DNA from 4 places in the Allobosea sp. OAE506 genome. Region 2 is predicted to be linked to each of the others. Evidence: predicted binding sites of a transcription regulator. Region 2 holds the regulator's gene; each other region holds the start of a gene.
The links. Region 2 encodes PhoB, which activates phosphate uptake and scavenging genes when phosphate is short. Its sites were predicted from a motif close to TGTCATNNANCTGTCAT; they were not measured.

Region 1: a site for PhoB is predicted at 5,396-5,412, ahead of ugpB (sn-glycerol-3-phosphate ABC transporter substrate-binding protein UgpB). Genes of this name have one in related genera too.
Region 3: a site for PhoB is predicted at 4,330-4,346, ahead of ABIE41_RS16125 (RNA degradosome polyphosphate kinase). Genes of this name have one in related genera too.
Region 4: a site for PhoB is predicted at 5,616-5,632, ahead of ABIE41_RS02190 (ArsJ-associated glyceraldehyde-3-phosphate dehydrogenase). Genes of this name have one in related genera too.

Annotation. Positions count from the first base shown of each region.
Region 1 is NZ_JBEPOB010000001.1:711,790-719,340, forward strand. Features, by position in the region: gene ABIE41_RS03425 (methylated-DNA--[protein]-cysteine S-methyltransferase) at 1-300, shown strand, start outside; gene ABIE41_RS03430 (hypothetical protein) at 311-2,014, opposite strand; gene ABIE41_RS03435 (proline racemase family protein) at 2,144-3,163, opposite strand; gene ABIE41_RS03440 (PfkB family carbohydrate kinase) at 3,176-4,105, opposite strand; gene ABIE41_RS03445 (fumarylacetoacetate hydrolase family protein) at 4,102-5,280, opposite strand; gene ugpB (sn-glycerol-3-phosphate ABC transporter substrate-binding protein UgpB) at 5,510-6,808, shown strand; gene ugpA (sn-glycerol-3-phosphate ABC transporter permease UgpA) at 6,874-7,551, shown strand, end outside.
Region 2 is NZ_JBEPOB010000001.1:1,838,518-1,846,068, forward strand. Features, by position in the region: gene ABIE41_RS08880 (ATP-binding protein) at 1-229, shown strand, start outside; partial or broken gene pstS (phosphate ABC transporter substrate-binding protein PstS) at 351-1,392, shown strand; gene pstC (phosphate ABC transporter permease subunit PstC) at 1,553-2,524, shown strand; gene pstA (phosphate ABC transporter permease PstA) at 2,537-3,424, shown strand; gene pstB (phosphate ABC transporter ATP-binding protein PstB) at 3,471-4,271, shown strand; gene phoU (phosphate signaling complex protein PhoU) at 4,316-5,035, shown strand; gene phoB (phosphate regulon transcriptional regulator PhoB) at 5,194-5,892, shown strand; gene ABIE41_RS08915 (TIGR03862 family flavoprotein) at 6,058-7,311, shown strand; gene ABIE41_RS08920 (tetratricopeptide repeat protein) at 7,387-7,551, opposite strand, start outside.
Region 3 is NZ_JBEPOB010000001.1:3,300,335-3,307,885, forward strand. Features, by position in the region: gene rnd (ribonuclease D) at 1-535, shown strand, start outside; gene ppx (exopolyphosphatase) at 551-2,128, opposite strand; gene ABIE41_RS16125 (RNA degradosome polyphosphate kinase) at 2,064-4,259, opposite strand; gene ABIE41_RS16130 (acyl-CoA desaturase) at 4,497-5,750, shown strand; gene ABIE41_RS16135 (P-loop NTPase family protein) at 5,759-6,451, opposite strand; gene ABIE41_RS16140 (AI-2E family transporter) at 6,444-7,551, opposite strand, start outside.
Region 4 is NZ_JBEPOB010000001.1:433,434-440,984, reverse strand. Features, by position in the region: gene ABIE41_RS02205 (ABC transporter substrate-binding protein) at 1-826, opposite strand, end outside; gene ABIE41_RS02200 (methyl-accepting chemotaxis protein) at 1,402-3,126, opposite strand; gene arsJ (organoarsenical effux MFS transporter ArsJ) at 3,284-4,525, opposite strand; gene ABIE41_RS02190 (ArsJ-associated glyceraldehyde-3-phosphate dehydrogenase) at 4,530-5,573, opposite strand; gene ABIE41_RS02185 (arsenate reductase/protein-tyrosine-phosphatase family protein) at 5,758-6,639, shown strand; partial or broken gene ABIE41_RS02180 (IS3 family transposase) at 6,839-7,551, shown strand, end outside.

The DNA.
Region 1 (7,551 bases), 1.1 Mb from region 2:
TGGTCGGCGGAGATGCCGCTGCGCGTCGTGCTGATCGGGACCGATTTCGAGGTCCGGGTCTGGCAAACGCTGCTGCGGATCCCGGTCGGCCGCGCCACGACCTATGGCGACGTCGCCTGCCATATCGGCAAGCCGAGCGCCTCGCGCGCCGTCGGGATGGCGGTGGGCAAGAACCCCATCTCCTTCGTCGTGCCCTGCCACCGCGTGATCGGGAAATCCGGTGCGCTGACCGGCTATCACTGGGGGCTGACGCGCAAGCGCGCCATCCTCGGCTGGGAAGCCGGGCAGACGGCCGTCTGAACGCTCCGGCTCAGCTCTTCAGATAGAGGTCCCAGCAGGGCGACAGTGCGACCATCCGGCGCCCGCGAAGTGCTTCGGCAAAATGCGCACGAATGGCGTCGCGGGCTCCCGTCGCGGGACATTTCGGCGCCAGGATCGCCTCGGTACGGGCCAGTTCGGCCAGCGTCCGCGGCTCCAGCGCGGGCGTGCTGCGGCCGGGATCCATGCCGATCGCGACATGGCGCGGCGGCTCCCTGTCCAGCAGCCGGTTGAAGGGGTCGACGAAGTCGAGCGTCAGGATGCCGTTGAGCCGCCGTCCATTGGCGGCCTCCCAGGCGCGCAGCGCGACGAGCCCCTGCCGGACCTCCAGCAGCCAGGTCGCCTGGTAGTCAATCTCGGAATAGAGGATCGCCGAGGGGCCGAGCCCCCTGGCCGCGAGGTCCCGATAAGGCTCCGGGTGTTTGGCATAGTGGTCGAGCATGACCGCCGCGCGCTGCGCCGTCTCGGGCTTGAGGCTGACACGGCCGAGCGGGCCGAGCTCGGGCACGTCGAGCGCGACATGGCCGGCCGCGCCGAGCATCGCCCGCGCACTGCGCTCGACCACGATCACCGCGCTCGGCAGCGCCACAGCCAGCGCCAGCACCAGCACGACCGGCCGCAGCCGGTCCGCACGCTGCCGCCAGTCGACGAGGATCAGCAGCAGGATCGGCCAGAGGCCGATATACTCCAGCGAGCCTGTGTTCTGCGTCTCGAAGAAGGTCAGCGCCAGGAAGGCTGCCGTAAGCCAGCCGAGATTTGAGGCGGCGAGCCGACGCACACCGTCGAGCGAGAGCGACAGACCGTCCCGCCAGGCGGCCAGCGCGAGCGCGCCCATGAGCAGCAGGCAGGGACCGACGACGTTGAACTTGACCGAGGCCACGGTGAGAAAGCGCGGCAGCAGCGCACCGGTGTTGAGCGCGAGCAGGGCGAGGATGTCGGCGAGATAAGCGCGTATGATCCCGGTCGAGAGATCGAGCAGGCCGAGCGCGGCCAGGACGAGCCCCGCCGCCAGCACGGCGTCGCGCAGACGCAGGCGGCCGGCCAGGATCGCGTAACCCACCAGCAGGGCACCAGTGACGGCCCCGGTGATCTTCACAAGGAACAGCGTCAGCATCAGCGCCGCGACCAGCCCGGTCGCGAGGCGCCCGCGCGGCACGAAGAGCAGCGTCGCGACCAGCATGTAGAGCAGCAGGGCGACATGGCGGTTGTAATGGCCGTAGCCGTCGAAGCCCGGCATCGGATAGAGGCCGTGGAGATTGACCGGCAGCGCGCCGAAGAGCAGCAGCGGCAGGATCAGCGCCAGAGCGAGCGGGCGAGAGCGGGCCGAGACGGACGCGGCCAGGATCGCGGCGAGCGGCAGCAGGACCGGCAGCAGCGCCCAGTTCACCAGCAGCATCGGCTGCGCCTGCGGAAACAGCGCATCGAGCAGGGCGGCGCCATAATAGCCGAGCGGCCCGACAGGCGCGAAAAAATCGAGGCTCGGCACCTGCCCCATATGGATGCGCTGGACCGCATCGAGATAGACCGCCGTGTCCCAGGCGTTGGGGCCGAGCGGCAGGCGCAGTTTCAGGCTCAGTGCCGCGACCGCCGCCAGCGCGAAGGCAGCGATCCACAGGCCCGGCGTAGCAGCGAGCCGCGCCGCCCGGTCGCCGAGGGTCGTCGTGGCCGATGGTGCCCCGAGATTTCCGATCGACATGCCGCCTCCGAGCTCTGCAGCGGGCAGCCTGCCGAAGAAACCTTACCCGGAGACTGCCGCGATGGCCGAAACAGCCGGGAATCGCCTCGCAGGTCGAGCGGAATCGCTCAAACTGGTTTCCCGTCTGGGTTAACCGCGCGTGATCTCGGCAAAGCTCGCGGGGAGCGCAAAGCCATGGCCGAGCGGGTCGTCCGGCTCGATGGTGAAGCTGCCCCGCCCGGCGAAATGGCCGGTGCCGCCGACCGCGACCGTGACCGCCCCGTCCGCGAAATCCGCAACGGGGCCGACCACTCTGCCGGTGAAGGTGCCGCCGGTGATGCTGCGGAAGCGGCGCGTCCGCCCTGTCTGGATCACTCCTTTGGCATGGTCCAGCGCCATGCGCGCCGTGACCCCGGAGCCGGTCGGGGAACGGTCGATCTGGCGCTCGGCGAAGATGCAGAGGTTGAAGCTCTCATCGTCGGCCCGTGCCTCGTCGGTGATGATCGTGCCGTACAGAAAGCCGAGATCGGGCTCGGTCGGATGCGTCACCGGCAGACTCGCGCGCAGATGATCGGTCAGGGCGGCCGCCGCGTCGGTCAGCGTGGTGACGGGCGTCTCGAACAGATCGAGCCCGAAGCGCGAGGCCGGCAGGATGCAGTAGAAGGCGCCGCCATAGGCGATGTCGGTGACGACCTCGCCATAGCCCGGCAGGGTGACGGCGAGGTCCCGCGCGAAGACGAAGGCGGGCACGCTCTCGAAGACGACGCTCTCCACCCGGCCGTCGCGCACGGTACATTCGAGCCGCAGCAGGCCGCAGGGCGCCTCGATCGAGAAGCGGGTCACCGGTTCGACCGCCGGCACCAGCCCGTGCTCGATGGCATAGCGGCCAAGCGCGATGGTCGCGTGGCCGCACATGGTCGAATAGCCCTCGTTATGGGTGAAGAGCACGCCGAAGGCAGCCTCGGGATACGCGGCGGCGACGGGGATCACGCCATACATCCCGGCATGGCCGCGCGGCTCCAGCATCATCGCCCGGCGCAGATGATCATGGTTCTCGCGCGCATCGCGACGCTTCTCGAGGACCGTCGCCCCCTTCAGCATGGGGTAGCCGCCGGTGACGATCCGGACCGGCTCGCCGCAGGTGTGGTAGTCGAGATAGGCGAGATGCATCGACGGCTCCGGTCAGGTCGCGAGGCGGCGCGGCGGGTCGCAACCCGGGCGGGTGCAGCTGTCAGCGGCGACCGCACAGGCGAAGGCGAGTGCCGCGGTGAGATCGTCCCGGCTGGCCTCATGGAAGCCCTGGCCGAGCCGCCCGCGGGCGGCCAGCACGGCAAGAAAGCCGCCGATGAAGCAGTCGCCCGCGCCCACCGTATCGGCTACGGCCACCGGCGGGGCGGTCGCCGCGAGCGTTTCGCCCGCGCCGAACCCGATTGCGCCGTCGCCCCCGCGGGTGATGAGAACGAGGCGCGCGCCAAGCTCCCGCCAGCGCAGTGCGACCGCCTCGGCCGGCGCACCGGGATCGAGCCAGGCGAGATCGTCCAGGCTCGCCTTGACGATGTCGGACTGTGCGATGCGGGCCTCGATCAGCGCACGGGCTTGGTCGCGCTCCGGCAGAACGGCGGCGCGAATGTTGATGTCGTAGCTGATCGTGGCACCGGCGGCGCGGGCGCTCGCCGCCAGATCGCCCGTCGCGTCTCCGGAGGGCCCGATGGTCGCGCCGAAGGAGGCCGCATGCAGATGGGTCACACCGGGCGGCAGCGCGCGCGGTGTCCCCTGTGCTTCGTCATGGGCGGTGCCCTGGAGGTGGAGCGCGAATTCCGGCACCCCGTCCGGCCCCAGCGGCGAGACGATGGCAACCGCGGTCGGTCGCGCACTGTCGCGGATCAGCGCCGTGTCGATCCCCTCCGCCACCAGCGCCGCGCGAAAGCGCCGGCCGAGCGCGTCGGTCGAGAGCACAGCGGCATAAGCGGGCCGCGCCCCGAAGCGGGCGAGCGCCAGCGCGGCGTTGAAACCGGAGCCGCCCAGCACCGCTTCGTAGCGATGTCCCTCGGCATCGCGCGGGATGAAGTCGCCGATCGCCTCGCCGACAACGAGGATGCCGCCTGGGCTCACAGCAGCCCGCGCTTCGCCAGGCTGCGCATCAGATGCGAGGTGCCGAAGGTCCAGGGCTCGCATGCGTCGGTGCGCTTCATGCGGTTGACCAGCGCGCCGAGCTCGGGCGCGGCGATGGTGACGATGTCGCCGTATTTGTGGGTGAAGCCGCCGCCCGGCGTATCGCGATCCTTGATCGGCGCGAACATGGTGCCGAGATAAAGCGCCGCCCCGTCCGGATACTGGTGATGCGGGCCGATCATCTGGCTCGCGAGGTCGGCGGGATCGCGGCTGATCTTCGCGATCGAGGACGAGCCTTCGAGCGTAAAGCCATCCTCGCCCTCGACGGTCAAGGTGACGGTCGTGTTGCGGACATGGTCGAGCGTGAAGCCTGCATCGAAGAGGCGGATGAAGGGGCCGACCGCGGCAGCGGCGTTGTTGTCCTTCGCCTTGCCAAGCAGCAGCGCCGAGCGGCCCTCGACATCGCGCAGATTGACGTCATTGCCGAGCGTGGCGCCGACGATACGGCCATCCGAGGCGACGACGAGCACGATCTCCGGCTCGGGGTTGTTCCAGGTCGAGGACGGGTGCAGCCCGGCGTCGAAACCGGTGCCGACCGAGGACATCGGCGGCGCCTTGGTGAAGATCTCGGCGTCTGGCCCGATGCCGACCTCGAGATACTGGCTCCAGGCGCCCTGCTTGATCAGCACGTCCTTGAGGTGCATCGCCTCGGGCGAGCCGGGCTTCAGCTTCGAGAGATCGTCGCCGATGAGCTTGCCGATCTCCTCGCGGATCGTGGCGGCAGCCGCCGGGTTGCCGCGGGCCTTCTCCTCGATGACGCGTTCCAGCATCGAGACCGCGAAGGTGACGCCGGCGGCCTTCACCACCTGCAGGTCGAGCGGGGAGAGCAGCCAGGGCCGCGACGTGTCGCGGCTATCCGGCGGCGTGTTCGCCAGGATCTCGGCGATCGGCGCGACGGCCTCTCCCGGGGCCGCGCGAAGCGCGGCGGCAGGGTCTGCCGCCTCGCAGAGGTCGCGACTGGTCGGGAAGGCGCGGGTAACGTCGATCACGATCCCGTCGCGCAGCGTGACCACCGCCGGGCCCCCGACATCCGGGCGCCAGATGCGCCCCAGCAGGGCCGCGGCCTGCGCATCTGCGGGAAGGGTCCGTTCGGGCGTCAGGGACAGGCGGGGCATGGGTGGCATCCGTGGAGGGCTGGCAGGGTTGGGGAGAACAGCGCCTTCCGCAGCATTGCGCAAGGCCTTCCGCCAAAGCGGCGGGAGCGGCCCGCGCTTGCATCCGTCATCATTTTGTCATTGAACCGTCGCCCGGCCTTCATGCTAGCTTGCGCACCAACAAGAACAGCCGCCTTGGCCAACCGAGGGCGGAAGGGAGAAAGAGATGACCGTGAAATCACGCATTCTGATGTCTGTCGCGGCCTTCGTGCTGGGTGGCGCCGCGCCTGCGCTGGCGCAGACCGAGATCCAGTGGTGGCATGCGCTGACCGGCGCGAACAACGACGTCGTGGTCAGGCTGTCCGAGGAATTCAATGCCTCGCAGAAGGACTACAAGATCGTCCCGGCCTATAAGGGGTCCTATCCCGACACGCTGAATGCCGGCATCGCCGCCTTCCGCGCCGGGACGGCACCGCACATCCTGCAGGTCTTCGAGGTCGGCACCGGCACGATGATGTCGGCCAAGGGCGCGATCAAGCCCGTGCACGAGCTGATGAAGGACGCCGGCGAGGCTTTTGATCCGAAGGCCTATCTGCCCGCCATCACCGGCTACTATTCGACGGCCAAGGGCGACATGCTCTCGATGCCGTTCAACTCCTCCTCGATGGTGATGTGGTACAACAAGGACGCCTTCAAGAAGGCCGGCCTGAACCCCGAGGCTCCGCCGAAGACCTGGCCCGAGGTGTTCGAGGCGGCCAAGAAGCTGAAGGCTTCCGGCTTCGAGAAGTGCGGCTTCTCCAACGCCTGGGCGACCTGGGCGAACATCGAGCAGTTCGGCGCCTGGCACAATGTCTCGCTCTCGACCAAGACGAATGGCCTCGACGGCTTCGACGCGGTGCTCAACTTCAACAGCCCCGCCTTCCTGAAGCACTGGACCAACCTGGTCGATCTGCAGAAGCAGGGCGTCTACGACTATTCCGGCCGCACCAATAACGGCGAAGGCCGCTTCACCTCGGGCGAATGCCCGATCTTCCTGACCTCGTCGGGCTTCTTCGGCAACGTCAAGGCGAACGCCAAGTTCGACTGGGGCAACGCGCCGATGCCGTACTACCCCGACATCCAGGGCGCGCCGCAGAACTCGATCATCGGCGGCGCCTCGCTGTGGGTGATGGGCGGCAAGAAGGCGGACGAATACAAGGGCGTCGCGAAGTTCTTCACCTTCCTGTCGGACGTCGACCGCCAGGTGAAGCTGCACACGGAATCGGGCTATCTGCCGATCACTAAGGCGGCCTATGAGAAGGTCAAGGCTTCGGGCTTCTACAAGGACAAGCCCTATCTCGAGACCCCGATCCTCTCGCTGAACAACAAGGAGCCGACGGAGAATTCGCGCGGCCTGCGTTTCGGCAGCCTCGTCCAGATCCGCGACATCTGGTCGGAGGAGCTGGAGGCGGCGCTGAACGGCCAGAAGACGCCGAAGGCGGCGCTCGACGCGGCTGTGGAGCGCGGCAACCAGATGCTGCGCCAGTTCGAGCGCACCGCCGCGCGCTGATCGGTCCCATGATCCTCTCGCCGCCGTCCCGGGCGACCGGGGCGGCGGCGTCTTTCGGATGAGCCATGCAGAAGAACGCCTATTTCAATGGATTGACGATCCCGCTGATGCTGCTGCTGCCGCAGCTGGCGATCACGGTCGTGTTCTTCTACTGGCCGGCGAGCCAGGCGCTCTGGCAGTCCTTCCTGCTCGAGGACGCCTTCGGCACCTCGACGGAATTCGTCTGGTTCGAGAACTACCAGGCGCTCTTCTCGGACCCGGGCTATCTCAAGGCCTTCATCAACACGCTGATCTTCTCCAGCTTCGTCTGCGTGCTCTCGCTGTCGGTCGCGCTGCTCTTCGCGGTAATGGCCGACCGGGCGATCCGCGGCGCCGAGATCTACAAGACGCTGCTGATCTGGCCCTATGCGGTCGCACCGGCGGTGGCGGGCGTGCTCTGGCTGTTCATGTTCGATCCCTCCCTCGGCATGCTGGCACGCGGGCTGCAGCGGCTCGGCATCGCCTGGAATCCGCGCCTCAACGGCAATGACGCGATGCTGCTGGTCATCCTGGCCGCGACCTGGAAGCAGATCAGCTACAATTTCCTGTTCTTCCTGGCGGGGCTGCAATCGATCCCCAAGAGCGTGATCGAGGCGGCCGTGATCGACGGCGCGCGGCCGATGCGGCGCTTCTGGACCATCGTCTTCCCGCTGCTCTCGCCGACGACCTTCTTCCTGCTCGTCGTCAACATCGTCTACGTCTTC
Region 2 (7,551 bases):
CGATGGGCCGGGAATCGCGCCGGAGCATCTGCCGCGGCTGACCGAGCGCTTCTACCGCGTCGACACCGCCGCGAGCCGCGAGGCCGGCGGCACGGGGCTCGGGCTTGCCATCGTCAAGCACATCGTGCTGCGCCATCGCGGGCGGCTGACGATCGAGAGTGCGCTCGGCCAGGGCGCGACGTTCAGGGCGGTGCTTCCGCGTTTCGGAGCGGCGCCACGCAAGCCGTGACAGCGTTCCTTAACGGTGGATGACGCCTTCATGACAGTCTGCGTGACGAAGTGTCATGAAGCTGTCATGCAGAAGGTGTTCTGAACGGCTCGCTGAACCTGCGACCCAGAGAGGACATCTCATGCGCAAACTTCTCATTCTCGCGGCCGCGACCATCGGTCTGTCGGGCGTGGCCCATTCCGGCGCTGCCCTTGCCGCCGACATCACCGGCGCCGGCGCGACCTTCCCCTTCCCGATCTACTCGAAATGGGCCCGAGGCCTACAAGAAAGAGACCAATATCGGTCTCAACTACCAGTCGATCGGCTCGGGTGGCGGCATCCGCCAGATCAAGGCGAAGACGGTCGCCTTCGGCGCCACCGACGCTCCGCTCAAGGGCGAGGACCTGACCAAGGACGGTCTGATCCAGTTCCCGACCGTGATGGGCGGCGTCGTCCCCGCGATCAACATCGCCGGCATCGACGCCCGCCAGCTCAAGCTGACCGGCCCGATCCTGGCCGAGATCTACATGGGCACCGTCAAGAAGTGGAACGATCCCAAGATCGTCGCGCTCAACAGCGGGCTGAAGCTGCCCGACGCCAACATCAGCCCCGTGTACCGCTCGGACGGTTCGGGCACGACTTTCGTCTTCACCGACTATCTCGCCAAGGTCTCGGCCGAGTGGAAGTCCAAGGTCGGCGCCAACACCTCGGTGCAGTGGGCTGTCGGCATCGGCGGCAAGGGCAATGAGGGCGTCTCGGCTTCGGTCAAGCAGGTCGCCAACTCGATCGGCTATGTCGAATACGCCTACGCCAAGCAGAACAAGCTCAGCTACGCGCTGATCCAGAACGCCGACGGCAACTTCCCGGATCCGGACGACAAGTCCTTCCAGGCCGCCGCCGCCAATGCCGACTGGAACGCGGCTCCCGGCTTCGGCATCTCGCTGAACAACCAGAAGGGCGCCGAGGCCTGGCCGATCACGGCCGCGACCTTCCTGCTCGTCCACGCCAAGCCGGAGAAGCCGGAAGAGGTGCAGGCCGCGCTGAAGTTCGTCGACTGGGCCTTCAAGAACGGCGACAAGCTCGCTCTCGACCTCGAATACGTGCCGCTGCCGGCCACGGTTAAGGACCAGGTCCGCGCCTCCTGGAAGGGCGTCACCGATCCGTCGGGCAAGCCGATCTTCTGATCCCCGATACCGGGCGAGGCGGGACTTGCTCCTGCCTCGCTCTCTCCTTCCGACCCCCATCCCGAGCCGCGGCGGCCTCGACCGCAGCTCCGGATGAGGGCCCGACCGAGACCCTCCTCGCCCTTCGCCTCCTCGTTCCGCTACGACCGGAGTTCCACGGATGACCGCCGTGACCGATACCCTGAACATTCCGGCCGCGCGGCCGCAGCGAAAGACGCCGAAGGGCACCTTCGACATCGTCTTCCGCAATGCCAGCTTCCTCTCGGCGCTGTTTGTGCTGGTGCTGCTGGCCGGCATCATGCTGTCGATGGTCATCGGCGGCTGGCCGGCCTTCAAGACCTTCGGGCTCGGCTTCATCACTGGTTCGCAGTGGGACACGCAGGCCGATGTCTATGGCGCCTGGCCAGCCATCGTCGGCACGCTCTCGACAGCGCTGATCGCGCTGCTGATCGGCGTGCCGCTCTCGCTGGGCATCGCCGTCTACCTGACGCAGCTCGCCCCGCCCTGGTTCAAGCAGCCGGTCTCGACCACGATCGAGCTGCTCGCCGCCGTGCCCTCGATCATCTACGGCATGTGGGGCCTGTTCGTCTTCGTGCCGCTGTTTGCGGCCTATGTGCAGGTGCCGCTCTCCAACATCGTCGAGGGCATGCCGGTCGTCGGCACGATCCTGTATTCGCGCTCGCCCTCGGGGCTGGGTATTCTGACGGCAGGCATCATCCTCGCCTTCATGATCATCCCCTTCATCGCCTCGATCGTGCGCGACATGCTCGACCAGATCCCCTCCGTGCTGCGCGAGAGCGCCTATGGCATCGGGGCGACGACCTGGGAGGTGGTGCGCCATGTGCTGGTGCCGCAGGCCGGCGTCTCGATCATCGGCGCGATCATGCTCGGCCTGGGCCGCGCGCTCGGCGAGACGATGGCGGTGACCTTCGTGGTCGGCAACGCCAACCGCCTCTCGGGCTCGGTGATGGACCCCGGCTCGACGATCGCCTCGCGCATCGCCAACGAGTTCAACGAGGCGCTGGGCCTGCAGCTCAACGCGCTGATCGCGCTGGGCTGCATCCTCTTCTTCGTCACATTCGTCGTCCTGGTCATCGCGCGCATCCTGGTGTCGCGGGTCAAGTCCTTCTGAGCGAGCCCGATCATGAGCCTGACGACCTCCTCCGCCGCTCCCGCCCCGCGCGCCAACTGGGGCCGGGTGCGCCCCTCTCGCCGCACCGCCGACAAGGCGATGCGCGTGATCGCCACCGCCTTCACCTTCCTGGCGATCTTCGTGCTCTTCTGGATCCTCGGCATGCTGATCGTGAAGGGCATCGGCGGGCTTTCCGTCGCGACCTTCACCCAGATCACCCCCGGGCCGGGCTCGGAGGGCGGCGGCCTCGCCAACGCCATCGTCGGCTCGATCGTGCTGACCTTCCTCGGCATCGTCGTGGCGACGCCGATTGGCGTTCTGGCCGGCACCTATCTCGCCGAATACGGCAAGGGCTCGAAGCTCGCCGACCTGATCCGCTTCATCAACGACATCCTGCTCTCGGCGCCGTCGATCCTGATCGGCCTGTTCGTCTACGTCATCATGGTCGAGCCGCTGGGCGGCTATTCCGGCTGGGCCGGCGGCGTCGCGCTCGGCATCATCGCCATCCCCGTGATCGTGCGCACCACCGAGGACATGCTGCGCCTCGTCCCGGGGCCATTGCGCGAGGCCGGCTCGGCGCTCGGCGCGCCGCCCTCCGTGGTCATCACCTCGATCACCTGGAAGGCGGCGAAGTCGGGCATGGTCACCGGCATCCTGCTGGCGCTTGCCCGCATCGCCGGCGAGACGGCGCCGCTGATCTTCACCGCGCTCAACAACAATTTCTGGTTCTCGCCGACGCTCTCGGGCGGCATCTCCAACCTGCCGGTGACGATCTACCAGTTCGCCTCGGCGCCTTACGAGAACTGGCAGCAGCTCGCCTGGGCCGGTTCGCTGATCATCACCATGTCGATCCTGCTGCTCTCGCTCGTCGCCCGCCGCATCGTGCGCGGCGCCAAGTAACGGCCGCGTCTCCAACCCGTCGCGTCAGATCCGAAGGAAACCTTCGATGCTTTCGACCCTCGAACTCAGCCCGCAGACGCTCGATGCCGACGCGCCCGTCCGGATCGCGGTGAAGAACCTCGATTTCTACTACGGCGAGCACAAGGCGCTGAAGAACATCAATCTCGACTTCCGCGACCGGCATGTCACGGCGCTGATCGGCCCCTCGGGCTGCGGCAAGTCCACGCTGCTGCGCATCTTCAACCGGATCTACTCGCTCTATCCCGATCAGAAGGCGACCGGCGAGGTGATGCTGGACGGGCGCAACGTTATCTCCAACGATGTCGACGTGAACGAGTTGCGCTCGCGCATCGGCATGGTCTTTCAGAAGCCGACGCCCTTCCCGATGTCGATCTACGACAACGTCGCCTTCGGCATCCGCCTCTACGAGAAGCCGCCGAAGTCCGAGCTCGACGACCGCGTCGAGGGCGCGCTGCGCCGCGCCGCCCTGTGGGACGAGGTCAAGGACAAGCTCAAGACCTCGGGCATGGGCCTGTCCGGCGGCCAGCAGCAGCGCCTCTGCATCGCGCGCACCATCGCGCAGAAGCCGGAGGTCATCCTGTTCGACGAGCCGACCTCGGCGCTCGACCCGATCTCGACCGGCAAGATCGAGGACCTGCTGGAGCAGCTGAAGGCCGACTTCACCATCGTCATCGTCACCCACAACATGCAGCAGGCGGCGCGCATCTCGCAGTACACCGCCTTCATGTATCTGGGCGAGGTGATCGAGTTCGCCGCGACCAGCACGATCTTCATGAACCCGAGCAAGAAGCAGACGCAGGATTACGTCACCGGCCGCTTCGGCTGATCGTCCGCCGCTTCAGCCCCAGCAATCCGAAGGACCACGCCGCGATGACCGACCATATCGTCCGCTCCTATGACGCCGAACTCGAGGGTATCCGCCGCAGCCTCGCCGAGATGGGCGGCATGTCCGAGCGCATGCTCGGCGATTCCACCGTCGCCCTGGTGCGCCGCGACACGACGCTCGCCCAGAAGGTGATCTCGGCCGACCAGCGGCTCGACAACCTCCAGCGCGACGTCGAGGAGCGCGCCGTGCTGACGATCGCCCGGCGCCAGCCGCTGGCCAACGATCTGCGCGAGCTGATCTCGGCGATCCGCATCGCCTCCGACATCGAGCGCGTCGGCGACCTCGCCAAGAACATCGCCAAGCGCGCGGTGGCGATCTCCGGCCAGTTCTCGCCGCCGCACCGCGCCGTGGTCGGGCTGGAGCATATGAGCCGGCTGGTGCAGGCGCAGCTCAAGGACGTGCTCGACGCCTATGCCACCAGCAACGAGCAGAAGGCGCTCGAGGTCTGGCATCGCGACGGCGAAATCGACGCGCTCTACACCTCGCTCTTCCGCGAGCTGCTGACCTACATGATGGAAGATCCGCGCAACATCACCTTCTGCACGCATCTCCTGTTCTGCGCCAAGAACGTCGAGCGCATCGGCGACCACACCACCAACATCGCCGAGACGATCCACTATCTCGTCACCGGCGAGTCGCTCGACATCAACCGTCCCAAGCTCGAGACCACCGACATCACGGTCGAGGCCGTGACGGGTAGCTGACAATACCGACTGCGCCGGAGCCTTCGCCGTCATGGTCGGGCCTGACCCGACCATCCACGTCTTCGCCGGACCCAACCCGCGTTCAAGACGTGGATGCCCGCCAGGAGGGCGAGCATGACGATGCGTTCCGGAACAAACGCCAAGAACGGAATCGCGCCATGGCCGCCCGCATCCTGATCGTCGAGGACGAGGAACCGCTCACCCTGCTGCTGCGCTACAATCTCGAGGCCGAGGGCTTCGTGGTCGACAGCGTCGCGCGCGGCGACGACGCGGAACTGCACCTGCGCGACAACACGCCCGATCTCGTGCTGCTCGACTGGATGCTGCCGGGTCTTTCGGGCATCGAGCTGTGCCGGCGGCTGCGGGCGCGGCGCGACACCGAGCGGGTGCCGATCATCATGCTCACCGCCCGCGGCGAGGAGACCGAGCGGGTGCGCGGGCTCGCCACCGGCGCCGACGACTATGTCGTCAAGCCGTTCTCGCTGCCGGAGCTGATCGCGCGCATCCAGGCGCTGCTGCGCCGGGCCAAGCCCGGCCATGTCGCGGGGCTGCTGGTCGCCGGTGATCTCGAACTCGACCGCACGACGCGTCGCGTGCGCCGCTCCGGCGAGGAGCTGCATCTGGGGCCGACCGAGTTCCGCCTGCTGGAATTCCTGATGCAGGCGCCGGGCCGGGTCTATTCCCGCGCGCAGCTGCTCGACGCGGTCTGGGGCCGCGACGTCTATATCGACGAGCGCACCGTCGACGTGCATGTCGGGCGCCTGCGCAAGGCGATCACGCCGGGCGACGCCAAGGACCCGCTGCGCACCGTCCGCGGCGCGGGCTACGCCTTCGACGAGACCTTCGCGCGGGTCTGAGGGCGGGAGGCGTCATGCTCGGGCGAAGACCCGAGCATCTCGTGACGCTGAGGCTCCCATGCCCGTCCGGCTGGAGATTCTCGGGCCAAGCCCGAGAATGACGAGGTTACGCCGGCATGCGCCTGATCGCTTGACCCGCGACGCCCGACGGCGCAAGCCGGCCCGATGCACAGCAAAGACATCGCCATCATCGGCGCCGGCCCCGCCGGGCTGACCGCCGCCGAGCGGCTGGCGCAGGCCGGCCATCGTGTCACGATCCATGAGCGGATGCCGTCGCCGGCGCGGAAGTTCCTGCTCGCCGGGCGCGGCGGGCTCAACATCACCCATTCCGAGCCGCTGGAGACCTTCCTGCCGCATTACGGTGCGGCGCGGGACTGGCTCGAACCCGCGGTCAACACCTTCCCGCCGCAGGCGCTGCGCGGCTGGGCCGACGCGCTGGGCGCGGAGAGCTTCATTGGCACGAGCGGGCGCGTCTTCCCGAAGGCGATGAAGGCCTCGCCGCTGCTGCGCGCCTGGCTGCGCCGGCTCGACGGGCTCGGCGTGCGGCTCGAAGCCGGCCGGCGCTGGACCGGCTGGAACGCGCAGGGAGCGCTGACCTTCGTGACGGCGGCCGGCGAGGCGACGCTCACGCCGGATGCGACGCTGCTGGCGCTCGGCGGAGCGAGCTGGCCGCGGCTGGGGTCCGATGGCGGTTGGGTTCCGCTGCTGGCGGGGAGGGGCGTTGCCGTTTCGCCCCTGCGGCCGGCCAATGGCGGCTTCGCGGTGGCCTGGTCCGATACCCTTCGCGAGCGCTTCGCCGGCGCGCCTTTGAAGCGGATCACGCTGCGCTTTGCCGGCAAAGAGATTGCGGGCGAGGCGATGATCGACGCGAACGGCCTGGAGGGCGGCGCGATCTACGCGCTGTCGGGACCGCTGCGAGAGGCGATCGCGCGCGATGGTTCGGCGGTGCTGGAGATTGATCTGCGGCCCCATCTCGACCTCGCCCGGCTGACCGACAAGCTCGGCAAGCGCCGGCCTGGTGAGACGCTGAGCAACCATCTGCGCAAGGCGGCGGGGCTTTCGCCGGCGGCGGTGGCCGTGTTGCGCGACAGCGTCGGCGGCAAACTCGACGAAACGCCGGCCGCGCTGGCGGCGGCGATCAAATCCGCGCCTGTGCGCCTGACGGGGACGATGCCGATCGACCGGGCGATTTCCAGCGCCGGCGGCATCGCCGCCGACGAGATCGACGACGGCTTCATGCTGCGCCGCCTGCCGGGCGTCTTCGTCGCCGGCGAGATGCTGGACTGGGAAGCCCCCACCGGCGGCTATCTGTTGCAGGGCTGCTTCGCCACCGGCGTCGCCGCGGCGGCCGGGATGGTGGGGTGGCTGGGGCAACGAGAGCAGCGCGTCATGCTCGGGCTTGACCCGAGCATCTCATGAGGTTGAGGCGCCCGCACTTCGCTCGTCCTGCGATTCTCGGATCTGAGCTTCGCTCCGCCCGAGAATGACGGAGGTCTACCGCCCCTCTGCCTTCGCGATCGCCGCGTCAAGATCCTGCCATTCATGGCAGCGGCCGCAGAGGCTGGCGAGCCTGGCGAGATTGGCCCTGGCGCTCGCCATGTCGCCGGTCTCGATGAACCATTCGCCCTGATATTCGAGCGCAGGCAGGAAGGTCGGGTC
Region 3 (7,551 bases), 1.5 Mb from region 2:
GAAGGGCCGTATCCGCAAGCCCAAGGAACTCGCCGTGCTCATGGAGCTGGCCGCCTGGCGCGAGCGCGAGGCGCAGCACCGCGACGTGCCGCGCCAGCGCGTGCTCAAGGACGATGCCCTGATGGACATCGTCCAGCGGGCGCCGCGGTCCGTCGAGGCGCTGGCCGAGCTGCGCTCCGTGCCCAACGGCTTCGAGCGGTCGCGCTCGGGTGGCGAGGTGCTGGCGGCGATCGAACGCGGGCTCGCGCTCGATCCCAAGACCCTGCCCCGGCTGGAGCGCGAACGCGGCCGCGGCGGCAACGGTGCGGTGCTCGACCTGCTCAAGGTGCTGCTCAAGGCCGTGGCCGAGGCCGAGCGTGTCGCGCCCAAGATCATTGCGTCGAGCGATGATCTCGAAGCCATCGCCTCGGATGACGAAGCCGATGTGCCCGCGCTGCAGGGCTGGCGCCGCGGCGTGTTCGGCGAGAAGGCCCTCTCCCTCAAGAGCGGCGAACTCGGTCTGCGCATCGAGCGCGGCCGGGTCGTCGTCGGCTGAGGCGCGGCGCGGGCTTCAGGCCCGGGCGATCTCCCAGTCGCGGCCGAGCAGCTTGGCGAGCTGCTTGAGGCGGCCGATGACGCGCTCGCTCGCCAGCGGTGCGAGATCGGCTGGCAGGGTCAGCACGAGGCGCCCATCGACGCAGGTCGCCGGCATGCGCGGCAGCAATCCGGCCATGCCGGCCGAGAGCAGATAGGCGACACGGAAGATCGCCGCCAGCAGCAGCGCGCGATCGAGGATCGGCAAGGGCAGCAGCGCGCGCAGGGCGTTGGCGGCGGGCGAGTCCGACTTCAGCCCGGCGTAGCGATGGAAGATGGCGAGTGCCAGGAAGGCGCGCCCGACATGGTCGATGCCAGTGAAATAGGCGTGCGCGATCACGTTCATGCTCTGCTCGCCGCGATAATCCGGGTGGGCGCGCCAGCCGATGTCGGAGAGCAGGCAGACGGACTCGATCAGCCGTGGCGATGGATCGTCGCCCGGCAGGCCGGCGGTCTCCAGGATGGCGCGGCTCCAGGCGATCAGCTCCGCAGCATGGCGGGGGTCGCGGGCGCGCAGATGGTTGTAGTCGCGGGCGGCGCGCAGCAGCGGATCGGCGGCGCGTTCCTCCTCGGACAACTGCTCGTGCAGCAGCCCCTCGCGGACTCCCTGCGCCGAGATGATGACGGAGCGCGGCTTGCCACGCTTGATCAGTTCGTCGAGCACCAGCGCGCCATAGGCCAGCAGCGGCCGCCGCGCCGAGGACACCGCGTCGATCGCGTCCAGGCCCGTCAGATCCGCCTTCTCGACCAGCTTGACAAAGTCGGCAACATCCTTGGCCGGCAGCGTGTAGCCATGCATGACGTTGAGCGGGTAGCGGACCTGGTGCTGATGGAGCGTCGCCAGGGCGCGCCAGGTGCCGCCGACGGCGTAGAAGTCGCGGCCCTTCATCGCCGCGATCTGCGGCAGCTTGTCGAGCTCGTCCTTGACGATCTTCTCGGCGAGCTTCAGCGAATTCTTGGAGCGGTCGAGCAGCGCGAGACCGCCCAGCGGGACGCTTGCCCCCTCCCCGACCGTGCCGCGCGACACGGTGATGAGTTCGAGGCTGCCGCCGCCGAGATCGCCGACGACGCCGTCGGGATTGTCGAAGCCTGAGAGGACGCCGAGGCCTGACAGCACGGCCTCCCGGTCTCCGGAGATCAGCTCGATCGGCTGGCCGATGGCCTGCTCGGCCCTGGCGATGAACTCGGCGCCGTTGCTGGCATAGCGCGCGGCGGCGGTGGCGATGACGCGGATCTCGCCGACATGCATCGCCTCGCAGAGGATGCGGAAGCGGACCAGCGCCGCGATCGCCTTCTCGATGGCTTCGGGCGCGAGCCGCCCTGTGGTCGCGACCTGGCGGCCGAGACCCGCCATCTCCTTCTCGTTGAAAACCTGGGCCGGCGCGCGCGCCACCATTTCATAGACGACGAGACGGACGGAGTTCGAGCCGATGTCGACGATGGCGAGCGTGCCGGCACCCAGACCGAGGCGGCCGGGCGCGGTCAGAACGTCAGGCCTTGCGCCCCCCTCGACGCGAGAGGGAACGGGGGCTGGAATTGGAGAGTGATTTGCCACGTCCTGAGAGACTCGGGTTCGTCATGAAGTACTTGTGAGCGTTGAACGACTCTTCGTTCGGCGCCGGGACAATGCGTCGGGAGCCGCCATCGGGCAAGATCGTCCAGCTCTGTTCGTTGTCGAGGAAGTTTGCCAGCATGATCTGTTCCAGCAACTGCTGGTGGACAGTTGGGTTCAAAATCGGTGTCAGCGCCTCGACGCGGCGGTCGAGATTGCGGGGCATCAGGTCGGCCGAAGAGATGTAGAGCTTGGCCTTGGCCGAAGGCAGACCGTGGCCGGCGCCGAAGGCGTAGACGCGGGTGTGCTCGAGGAAGCGCCCGATGATCGACTTGACGCGGATGTTATCCGACAGGCCCGGCACGCCCGGCCGCAGGCAGCAGATGCCGCGCACGACGAAGTCGATCTCGACGCCGGCCTGGCTGGCGTCATAGAGCGCGTCGATGATCTCGGGGTCGACCAGCGAGTTGCACTTGCCCCAGATCGCACCCTTCCGGCCCGCCTTCACATGGGCGATCTCCTCGGCGATGTCGTCGAGCAGGCGCTGCTTGAGGCCGACCGGCGAGACCGACATCTTTTCCAGCTCGGCTGGCTCGGCATAGCCGGTGATGAAGTTGAAGACACGCGCGACGTCCTGCGACATCACCGGATCGGCGGTGAAGAAGGAGACGTCCGTATAGATGCGCGCGGTGATCGGGTGATAGTTGCCCGTCGCGATGTGGCAATAGGTGACGAGCTGCCCGGCCTCGCGCCGCACGACGAGAGACAGCTTGGCGTGGGTCTTCAGCTCGATGAAGCCGTAGACGACCTGCACGCCCGCCCGCTCCATCTCCTTGGCCCAGCGGATGTTCGCTTCCTCATCGAAGCGCGCCTTGAGCTCGACGAGGGCCGTCACCGACTTGCCGGCCTCGGCCGCTTCGGTCAGAGCCTTGACGATCGGCGAATTGGCCGAGGTGCGGTAGAGCGTCTGCTTGATCGCAACGACGTTGGGGTCGCGCGCCGCCTGCTGCAGGAACTGCACGACGACGTCGAAGCTCTCATAGGGGTGGTGGACGAGCAGGTCCTTCTGGCGGATCGCCGCGAAGCAGTCGCCGCCATGCTCGCGGATGCGCTCCGGGAAGCGGGCATTGTAGGGCTTGAACTTCAGGTCCGGCCGGTCGACGCCGACGAGCTGCGACAGCTCGCTCAGCCCGATCATGCCCTCGACCTCGACGACCTCGTCCTCGTCGACCTTCAGCTCGCGAACGATGAGCTTGCGCAGATGCGCCGGCATGCCCGTGCTGATCTCGAGCCGGATGACGACGCCCAGCCGACGCAGCTTCAGCATGGTCTCGAAGACGCGGACGAGATCCTCCGCCTCCTCCTCGATGTCGAGATCGGTGTCGCGGATGATCCGGAACGAGCCCGTTCCCTTGACGTCGTAGCCGGGGAAGAGCTTGCCGATGAACAGAGAGACCACGTCCTCCAGCGTGATGAAGCGGCGCTTCTCCTCGCGGGCGAGGTCCGGCAGCTCGATGAAGCGGTCCATCTTGATGGGCACGCGGATCAGGGCGTCGAGCTGGCGCCCGTCGCTGATCCGTTCCAGCGCGAGCGCAACGGTGAAGCCGAGATTGGGAATGAAGGGAAAGGGATGCGCCGGGTCGATCGCCAGCGGCGTCAGCACCGGGAAGACGTAGTTGAGGAAGTAATCCTCCAGCCAGACCCGCTCGGCCGGGCCGATGTCGCCCGGTGCCAGCTGCTGGATGCGGTTCTCGTGCAGGTCGCCGCGCAGCTCGACCCAACGCGCCTGCTGATCCTTCGTCAGGGCCGCGACGGCCTCGCCGAGCGCAGCGAGCTGGGCCGCCGGGGTCAGACCGTCCTGGCTCGGCGTCACGACGCCGGCCTTGAGCTGCTCGCGCAAGCCGGAAACGCGGACCATGAAGAACTCGTCGAGATTGGCCGCCGAGATCGAGAGGAAGCGCAGCTGCTCCAGCAGCGGGTGATTGCGGTTGGAGGCCTCCTCCATCACGCGGCGGTTGAACTGCAGCCAGGAAAGCTCCCGGTTCATGAACCGGGCCGGCGAATCGCGCAGCGGCGTCGGCTCCTCGGCAGTCACGGGATGCGCGACCTCGATGACGCTGGGTTGCGTGTTCATGCGCTTGGCACTCGTTCCGGTCGCTGCTCTGGCCACGGTCGTCTCCCTGCGCGTCTTGAGCCACCGTAGCGTGACGGTTCGATGACAACCATGTCATTTCCGGCGCGGCGCGCTGGCGACAGTGCCTGCGTCGCCGGGCCCTCTTGCAACCCAAGGCCCGCTCCTGTTTCGTGCCGGCGCGGGGTTTTCATGTCCCGGGCGGCCGAACCGGAGCCGTCTGATTCGACCGAGGCCGATTTGAGCAGTTCTTCCCACCGTGACGATGGCGACATCGTCTATCCGTCCGCCATCCCCTTCGTTCTTGCGCATCTGGCCTGTTTTGGTGCCCTGTGGAGCGGCGTCACCGCGACCTCGGTCTGGCTCGCCATCGGCCTCTACTGGCTGCGGATGTTTGCGGTGACCGGCGGCTACCACCGCTATTTCTCGCACCGCACCTACAAGACCAGCCGCGTCGGGCAGTTCGTGCTGGCGGTGCTGGCGCAGTCGACCGCGCAAAAGAGCGTGTTCTGGTGGGCCTCGAAGCACCGGCATCACCACCGCTATGCCGACACCGAGCATGACGTGCATTCGCCGGTGCAGACCTCGTTCGGCTATTCGCATGTCGGCTGGATCTTCAGCCGCGACCACCATGTCTTCGACGATTCGACGATTCCGGACCTCACGAAGTTTCCGGAGCTGCGCTGGCTGCACCGTTTCGAGCTGGCGCCGGCGGTGCTGCTGGCGGTGCTGTGCTTCCTGATCGACGGCTGGGCCGGGCTCATCGTCGGCTTCTTCTGGTCGACGGTCGCCGTCTACCACGCCACCTTCTGCATCAACTCGCTCGCCCATGTGCATGGCGACAAACACTATGTGACCGGCGACGAGAGCCGCAACAACTGGTGGCTCGCCATCATCACCATGGGTGAAGGCTGGCACAACAACCACCATGCCTATCAGTACAGCGTCCGCCAGGGCTTCCGCTGGTGGCAGATCGACCCGACCTACTACATCATCCTCGGGCTCTCGAAGCTTCGCCTGGTCTGGGACCTGAAGCAGCCGCCACAGGCCGTGATCGAGCGTTCGCAGGCGCTTCCGCCGCGCGTCATCGAGCGCTCGGCCGAGCGGCTTGCGGCTTCGGTGCCGCTGGACCGGGTGGTCAGCGCCTTCCGCGAGGCCTATGCGGCCACACCCTCCCTGCCCGAGCTGCACTGGTCCAGCCTGACGCTCGCCGAGCTGCGCGCGGCGCTGGCCGATCTTCAGGAGCGGGCCGGTGGCCGCTTCGCCGAGTTGCAGCATCAGGCCTCCGAAGCCTGGGCGCAGTGGGATGCGTCGAGCTGGCAGCTACCCGTCCTGCCGAGCCGCGAGCAGCTCAGCGCCAAGGCGGCGGCGATGTTCGTCAAGACGCCGTCGCTCGATGCCATCGCCAACCGCGCCCATGAGCTGCTGGTCGAAGCGATGCATGCCCGGCTGGTGGCGCTTCCCGTCGAGGCGCCTCCCCGCCGGGCGGGCTGAGCGACTGCTCAGTCCTCGGCGTAGAGGCGCTCCAGCGCCTCTGTCGCCAGAGGCCGCGTCACGCGGCGCCCTCGTTCGAGCGAGAGCCTGTCGAGCAGGTCGACCAGGGTGCGCGCCGCGGCGAAGGAGCGCTCCATCCGCAGCGCCAGCATGTCAATGATGCCGGTGTCGACGACGAGCTGACGGTCGATGAAGAGCTTGACCAGGACGGCGCGCAGAAGTGCGTCGTCGGGCGGCTCGATCCGGGCCTCCGGCGCCAGCCGCAGCCGCGACAGCAGGTCCGGCACGCGCAGACCCCATTGGTCGGGCGCCGCGCGGGCGGTGAGCAGCAGGTGGCCACCCCGGGCCTTCACCGCGTTCATCAGGTGAAACAGCGCCGCCTCATCCTGCAGGCCGCGGTCGCAATCCTCGACCACCAGCGCGCCGCCCGAGACCAGATGCGGCACCTGGGCATCGACGACCTCTCCGGCCGAGACGGTCCAGGCATGGGCGCGCTTGGCCCAGATCGCCGCAAGATGCGTCTTCCCCGCGCCTTCCGGCCCGACCAGGCGAAGCCATGCGTCGGGCCAGTGCGGCCAGGCCTCGACCAAACCATAGGCGGCCTCGTTGGACGGGCCGATCAGGAAGTCCTCGACGCCATGCCGACTGTCGACCGGCAGATCGAAGGCGAGCTGACGCGGGCGGGCGGGCTGTTCAGGCATCGACGTCGAGGCGCGCCTGGACGGCCGCGGCCCGAGTCGCGTCGCCGCCGTGATAGATATTGCTGGCGAGATATTGCCGCAGCGCAAACCGGCAGAGCACGCCGATGACGGCCGCGAGCGGCACCGCCAGCAGCAGGCCGACGAAGCCGAACAGCGAGCCGAAGGCCAGAAGCGCGAACATCAGCCAGACCGGGTGCACGCCAATCGAATCGCCGACGAATTTCGGCTGGAAGATGTTGCCCTCGAGGAACTGGCCGGCGGCGAAGACAGCCAGCGTCGCCAGCGGCCAGGTCCAGTCCGGCCAGAACTGGACGATGGCGACGCCGACGGAGAGCACCAGCCCGGTCAGCGAACCGACATAGGGGATGAAGGAGAGGAAGCCGGAGATGATGCCGATCAGCGCGCCGAAATTGACGCCAAGAAGGCTCAGGCCCACCGCGTAGAAGATGCCCAGCAGCAGGCAGACCAGTGCCTGGCCGCGCAGGAAGCCGGCGATGGCGACATCCATCTCGCGGAGCAGTCCGCGGATGGTCTCGCGATGGTCGAGCGGCAGCCAGCTGTCGACGGTGGCGCACATGCGATCCCAGTCGACCAGCAGGTAGAAGGCGATGACCGGCGTCAGCACCAGCAGGGAGAACACGCCGACGATGGCGGTGCCGCCGGTCCACAGCGACTGCAGCACGCTGCCGACCCATTTGGTGGCCTCGCCGACGAGATTGCCGAGCGAATTCTGGGCTTCCTCCGTCAGCTTCGTGCCCCCGAAACGCTCGAGCCACGGGCCACCCTGCTCCAGCACCAGCGTCTGCAGGCGCTGCGCATCGGCCGGCAGGCGCGCGACAAGCCCCGCCAGCTGCTGGCCGAGCAGCGGCGCCAGGAGAACCAGCGCCAGCACGAAAATGAGCAGGAAGAAGAACAGGATCAGGATCGTCGCCGCCAGCCGGCTCATGCCGCTGCGTTCCATCCGGTCGGCGAGCGGGTCGAGCAGATAGGCCAGCGCCAGTGCCGCGATGAAGGGCAGCAGAACGTCGCGGAAGACGATCAGGAAGAGAACGAGAACGGCGAGCGAGAGCAGCCAGAACCCGATTTGGCGTTGCAGTGTC
Region 4 (7,551 bases), 1.4 Mb from region 2:
GGTAGTGCCAGTTGTGCGGATAGGTCAGCGTCGTCACGCGCATGCCCGCCGCCTTCAGCCGCGGCAGCGTGTCGGGCGAGGGGGCCTCGATGAAGTCGACCTGGCCGGAGAGCAGCGCGGCTGCCCGCGTCGTCGCCTCCGGCATCGGGATCAGCACCATCCGGTCATGCTTGGGCGTGCGGGCCGGGTTCCAGTAATCTGCGTTGCGCACCAGCTCGAGCCGCTCGCGCGGCACGACCGAGCCGAACTTGTAGGGGCCCGAGCCCTGCGGCGACTGCGCATAGACCTTGTAGTCGTAGCCCGCCTTCTCGAGCGCGCATTTCGAGATCACGAACCAGACGGCCATGTTGTAGGGGAAGACCGATTCCGGAACCTTGGTGTCGACGGCGATGGTGTAGTCGTCGATCTTCACCGCTCCGGCGACGTTGACCGTGCGCGAGCGGTTGCGCGCGAAATGGACGGGGTTGAACTGCGGCACCTTGTCGTCGGTGATGCGCGCGATGTTCCAGAGCGCGGCCTCGGCGTTCCACGGGCAGCCATCATGGAACTTCACGTCGCGCCGTAGCTCGAAGATCCAGCGCTTGGTGTTGGTGGGATCGGGATACCATTTTGAGGCGAGCCCCGCCGTCGGCACCGCCTCGCGGTCCGAGCGCGTCAGGTCCCAGTTCAGGAAGCTGTCATAGAGCGAGAAGCCGACGAAGCGCTGGCCCTCTGCGCCTTGATCGGGATGGCCCGTCCAGTCGGGAATGTCGCCGGCGGTCATCGCGACGCGCAGGACCTTCTCCTGGGCGAGCGCCGGCCCGGACGATCCCGTCAGCGCAGCCATCCCGAGGGCGACGCCCCCGATGGCTGCCCGGAGACAATGGTGGAGGCGGGGCCTGGAGCTTGGCATCGAAACCGGGAACCGCATGGTGACCTCCGGGATGGGCGCTGACAGCGCTGCGCGACAAAGCTGCCAAAGCCTCTGCAATGCCCGTGCCAATCCTGGAAGATTGTATGCAATACAGCCGGGTCAGGCGGTGTGCGATCCAGGAAAACTGGCCATTTACGCGCCTTCTCGGAGCCTCTCCCGTGCGATTGCATCCATCGAATGGCGACTGGCTGTTCAATTCGCCTGGGGATCGGCGGCTTCTACGCCGATTTGGCTGCGTCGTAGCCGACCGCATGACGATCGCGCGGGGTTTGTAGCGTGCGAAAGCGGGCGTGCGGCGGCACCTAGTGTGCAATCTCGCTCACCACCAAAATGGATACAATTTTGGTCCGATGAACGGAATTTGAGCATGCCGCTGGCGGCGCCCGCCCCCATTGCGGCGAAGGCTCCCCCCAAAAACAGCCCGTCCCGCAGGGCGGCCGCGAGGCGCCAGGCGGGACGGATCGGGTTGGAAGCCCCGGCGCGGAGGGTCAGGCGGCCCGCGTTGCCTGCCTCGTCAGGAGCGACGCGCCCGGTCGCTCGCTCCGGATCCGGAAGGTCTCGACCAGGGCCTGCAGCGCCTCGGTGGCCTGCTGCAACTCCGCCGCCACCTGCGCGCTCTGGTCGGCGACCGAGGAATTGCGCTGGGTCATCTCGTCCATATGCGCCACGACCCGGGCCACCTCCTCGATGCCGCTGGCCTGCTCGCGCGAGGCGCTCTTGATCTCGTCGAGCGAGGCGGAGACGCTGATCGAGGAATCGACGATCTCGGCTAGGGCTGAGCCCGCCTGCTTCACCAGCTTGACGCCGCTGGCGACCTGGGTCGTCGAGTTCAGGATGAGCCCGGAGATGTCCTTGGCGGCCTCGCCCGAACGCTGGGCGAGGGTGCGCACCTCGGAGGCGACGACCGCGAAGCCCTTGCCGGCATCGCCCGCGCGGGCCGCCTCCACCGCCGCATTGAGGGCGAGAAGATTGGTCTGGAAGGCGATGTCGTCGATGACACGGATGATGTCGCCAATGTCTCCGGACGCCTTCTCGATGCGCTCCATCGCGATGACGGCCTCGTTGACGATCGAGCCGCCGCGATGGGCGATGTCGTTGGCGGCGGCACCGAGACCAGCGGCCTCCGTGGCACGCTCGAAGCTCTGCTTCACCGAAGCCGCGAGTTGTTCGGTGGTCGCCGCCGTCTCCTCGAGCGAGGCGGCCTGCTCCTCGGTGCGCTGGGCGAGATCCTGGCTGTCGGTCCCGATGCGACGCGAGCCGGTAGTGATCCGCGCCGAGATCGCGCCGACGCTATGGATGACGTTGGTGAAGCTGTCGAGCAGCTTGTTGATGCCGCCGCACAGCTCGAAGATCGAGCCGCTCTTGCCCTCCAGGGGCACGCGCTGCGTCAGGTCGTTGCCCTGTGTCGCGGCAATCACCGCGCCGGTCTCAGCGACGGCGCCCGCCAGCGCCTCCGCGGTCCGCTTCGACGCGGTGATATCGCTGGCGTATTTCACGACCTTGTAGGGTTTGCCGAAGGGATCGAGGATCGGGTTGTAGCTCGCCTGGATCCAGACCTGGCGCCCGCCCTTGCCGATCCGCAGATACTGGTTCTCATCGTGCTCGCCGCGGGCGAGCTTGGCCCAGAACCGGCGATAGCCCTCGCTGTTGCGCTCCGCCTGATCGAGGAACATGGCGTGAGGGCGGCCCTGGATCTCGCCAAGCGTATAGCCGAGCGCTTTCAGGAAGTTCTCGTTGGCGTCAAGGATGGTGCCGTCGAGGTCGAACTCGATCACGGCTTGCGCCTTGCGGATCGCCGCGAGCTCGCCTTCGGCGTTCGACACCACCGCCTTCATGGCCGTGATGTCGGTGGCGTATTTGATCACCTTGAAGGGCTTGCTGCCATCGGTTCCGCAGATGGGGGTATAGGTCGCCTGCAGCCAGATCCGGGCGCCGGTCTTGGTCACGCGGGCGAATTCCGCCTGGAAGGCCTTGCCATTGCGGAGATCGCGCCAGAAACCCTGGTAAGTCTTCGACGAACGCTCTTCGAGGGGTACAAAAATGGAATGATGCTTGCCGACGACCTCTGAGCGATCATAGCCGACAGTCTTCAGAAACAGATCGTTCGCTTCCAGGATGTTTCCATCGAGATCGAATTCAATCACCGCTTGCCAGCGCCGGATCGAGGAGGCTTCGGCCCGGGACTGGGTCGAGCTTTTATTGAAGAAATTCATGACAGGCCTTTCGCCCCTTGCGTCTCAGGAGCGGGACCCTTGGCGATTCAGGTTACCAAACTGTTTCAAACTGGTTCCGTAAGGAACTATAAAAACTGCCCTTGCGTCCCCTCCCGCCCCGGAGCGGCGGGTCGCGAAGCGCTCTTGAGCGGCGTGGTCACCCCCGCTGCGGCGATGTCGCCTGCGTCGGCAGTACCAGAGTGGCGGCACAGCACAGGACCAGCATCAGGCCGGAGCCCACGAGGCAGGCCTGGAGGCCGCCCCACTGGTAGAGCAGGCCCGAGAGCAGGGTCCCGAGGAAGCGCCCGAGCGCGTTGGCGGCATAGTAGAAGCCGACATCCTCGGCCGATTTCTCCGAGCCGGCATAGGCCAGGATCAGATAGGAGTGGAGCGAGGAGTTGACCGCGAAGGCGAAGCCGAACAGACCCAGCCCCGCGACCAGCACGAGATCGGGGCGAAAGCCCACTCCGCTCGCCAGCAACACGGCGAGCGCAAAGGGGATCGCCGCCAGCGCCGCCGACCAGAGCCGCGCCGCCGGCACCTCCGACGACAGCCCGTCGGGGCTGCGGGCGATGAACGCCGGCGCCGCCGCCTGGACGAGGCCGTAGCCGATCGTCCAGACCGCCAGGAAGGTGCCGACCATCGTGAAGGTCCAGCCCGAGGCGTAGAGAAACACCGGCACGCCGACGACGAACCAGATATCGCGAGCCCCGAACAGCGCGACGCGCGCCAGCGCGAGCAGGTTGACGGCGCGGTTCTTGGCGAAGAGTTCGCGGGCGGATTTGCTCGCCTTGGCCTTGCCCATCATCGCCGGCAGGGAGGTCGGGACGCCCAGCAGGATCACAGCCAGCATCGCCGCCATCGCCCAGAGCGCGCCGCGGAAGCCCAGCGACTCCAGCAGGAGCCCGCCGAGGAAGAAGCCGACGCCCTTCATCGCGTTCTTGGAGCCGGTGAACCACGCGACCCAGCGGAACAGCCGGCCCTGCGCATCTTCGGTGCGGGCGGCGGCCTCGGCGATTTTGATCGCCGATTTCGAGGCCGTCTTGGTCAGGTCCTTCGCGACGCCGCAGACCCCTTGCGCCATCACCACCCAGGCGACGGAGGCCGCGGCCGTCCAGTCCGGCGACAGCCCTGACAGCAGCAGGAAGCCCGTGATTTGCGTGGTCAGCCCGATCGCGAGCATGCGGGTGATGCCGTATCGGGCGGCGAGCCAGCCCCCGATCAGATTGGCGGCGATGCCGGCCGCCTCATAGAGCAGGAACAGGAAGGCGAGCGTGAAGGGCGAATAGCCGAGCCGGAAGAAGTGCAGCAGCACGAGCATGCGCAGCGCGCCGTCGGTCAGGGTGAAGCCCCAATACGCGGCGGTGACGATGGCGTAGTGGCGGGCTCCTGCCGTCACCCGATCAGATCCCGACCTGTTCGAGATGGCAGGCGAGATCGACCATGCGGCAGGCATAGCCCATCTCGTTGTCGTACCAGGCATAGACCTTCAGCATCGTGCCGTCGGTGACCAGCGTCGAGAGCCCGTCTACGATGGCCGAGCGCGTATCGCGCTGATAATCGATCGAGACCAGCGGCCTCGGCTCGAAGCCGAGGATGCCGGCGAGCGGTCCGCGCGCCGCCGCCTCGAACAGGGCGTTGACCTCGGCGGCGGTCGTCGGCCGCTCGAGCTCGAAGACGCAGTCGGTCAGCGAGGCGTTGAGGACGGGCGCGCGCACGGCGTGGCCGTCGAGCTTGCCCTTCAGCTCGGGATAGATCAGCGCGATCGCCGTGGCGCTGCCGGTCGTCGTCGGTTGCAGCGAGAGCATGGCCGAGCGGGCGCGGCGCAGATCCTTGTGGGGCGCATCGACCACGACATTGGTGTTGGTCGGGTCATGGATCGTGGTGATCTGCCCGTGCCGGATGCGCAGGTTCTCGTGCACGACCTTCACCAACGGGGCGAGGCAGTTCGTCGTGCACGAAGCGGCGGTGACGATCGGGTGGCGCGCCGGGTCGTAGAGATATTCGTTGACGCCGACGACGACGTTGAGGACGGACGCGTCCTTCACGGGGGCGGCGACGATGACGCGCTTGGCACCGCGCTTGAGATGCCCCTCCAGCGTCGCGGGCGTCAGGAACTTGCCCGTGCATTCGAGCACCACATCGACGCCGAGATCGCCCCAGGGAATCTCGCCAGGCTCGCCCGCCGCCGAGAAGCTTAAGCTGCGCTCGCCGATCGTGATGGCATCGTCGCCTGCGCTCGCGATGCTGCCGCGCCAGCGCCCCTGCATGCTGTCGAATTCGAGCAGATGGGCGGTCACGGCGGCGCCGCCCTTGATCTCGTTGAGATGGACGATGTCGAGCCGGTTGCCGGCGCGCGGATCGTCGCCCTGCCGGTCGGCTGCGCCTAGGGCCGCCCGCAGCGCCAGCCGCCCGATTCGTCCCATGCCGTTGATGCCGACCCGCATGATCCCGCTCCCCATCTCTCGCCCGGACGGTGCATCGCGTGGATAACAGGAATATGTCAATATGTCGGTTGACGTCGACATATTTCCGCTTGATGGTTCTGGCGGTCAGATTCAGAGCGGACGCTGCCATGCCGGGATGACCGGCAGGAACGGCGCCTGCTCCATCGCACAAGGACGATGCCGGGTGAGGCCAGCGCAGACGGACAGGCTGGAATCGACGGAGGCGGTCGCGCTGCTCGGCGCGCTGGCGCAGCCGACGCGGTTGGAGATCGTCCGGCTCCTGATGCGCTACCGCCCGCATGGGCTGGCCGCGGGCGACATCGGCCGTCTGCTCGCCGTCGCGCACAACACCTTGTCGTCCCATCTCGCGGCGCTGGAGCAGGTCGGGCTGCTGGCCTCCCGGCGCGAGGGGCGCCACATCATCTTTGCCGCCCAGGCCGGTCGGGCCGAGGCGCTGCTCGCCTTCCTGACGGATGCCTGCGGCACGCGAGACCCGTCCGGGGCGGCAGCGATTCCGGCACGGCGGGACCGGGTCGACAGCCAGCGCCCTTGGCGCGTGCTCGTCGTCTGCACGGGCAACTCGGCGCGCTCCGTCATGGCCGAAGCGGTCCTGAACCGGGAGGGCCTCGGACGGATCGAGGCCTTCTCCGCCGGCAGCCGCCCGCAGGAGGCGCCTCACCCGGCCGCGCTGGGGCTGTTGCAGGAACTCGGCTACGACGTCACCGCGATGTACTCGAAATCATGGGACGCGTTCCTGGGGCCCCAGACCTTGCCGCTCGACCTCGTCGTCACCGTCTGCGACGGCGCGGCCGAAGGTCCATGCCCGATCTTTCCGGGGGCGCCGCTGCAGGTGCATTGGGGGCTCGACGATCCGGCCGCCGCTGGCGGCCCGGCCGCGGCCCAGCGGGCGGCCTTCCTGCAGAGCTACCGCCACCTGACGGCGCGCGTCACAGCCCTCGTCAACCTGCCCTTCGAGCAGATGTCGGCCAACGAACTCGCCCCCTTGCTGGCAGCGATCGGCCGAATGGACGGCGCCACGCCTCTGTCGCTGGAACGCGCCGCATGAGACCCGCCCGCTGAGCAGGGCCGAGGAAGGGCGAATCTAAGAAGACGGGAGGAAATGGCGCGCCATTCAGGATAAAACTAAGAACACTTATCTCTTTGAGATACCGCTATAAAGAGCTGGCTCAGGAAAATTGAACGGCGTGCGCAAGTGGATTTTCGGCCTGAACGCGGCATGATTGCCGTGAACAGGAGCGGATATCATGAGACTCGGCCGGAACCACAGTCCGGCTTTCAAGGCGAAGGTCGCGTTGGCGGCGATCAAGGGCGAGAAGACGCTGGCGGATATGGCGCAGCAGTTCGACGTCCGCCCGAACCAGATTACGCAGTGGCGTAGCGAGCTTCTTGAAGGGACTGCCGGCGTCTTTGGCTCCGAAGCCAAGTCCGAGACCACCGCACCAGCTATCGACGTGGAGACACTGCATGCGAAGATCGGGGAGCTGGCGATGGAGAATGACTTTATGTCCGGCGCGCCCGGCAAGGCCGGCCTTCTGAGCGCAAAGCGATGATCGACCGCGCACATGATCTGCCACTAATCCGGCAGGCGAAGATGCTCGGGATCAGCCGGGGCAGCGTCTACTATCTGCCCCGCGCTGCTCGTGCCGCCGATCTTGCGCTGATGCAAGCGATCGACGCGCTACACTTGGAGTACCCTTTCGCCGGCAGCCGTATGCTGCAGGGGCTTCTCGGGGCCGATGGCCATAGGGCTGGGCGTCTTCACGTCGCCACGCTGATGAAGCGCATGGGCATCGAGGCGCTATCACCGACCGAGTACCTCGAAGCCGGCGCCGGGGCACAAGATCTTCCCCTACCTGCTGCGCAAGCTGTCGGTGACGCGGCCCAATTAGGTCTGGGCGATGGACATCACCTACATCCCGATGGCCCGGGGCTTCGACTACCTGACGGCCGTCGTCGA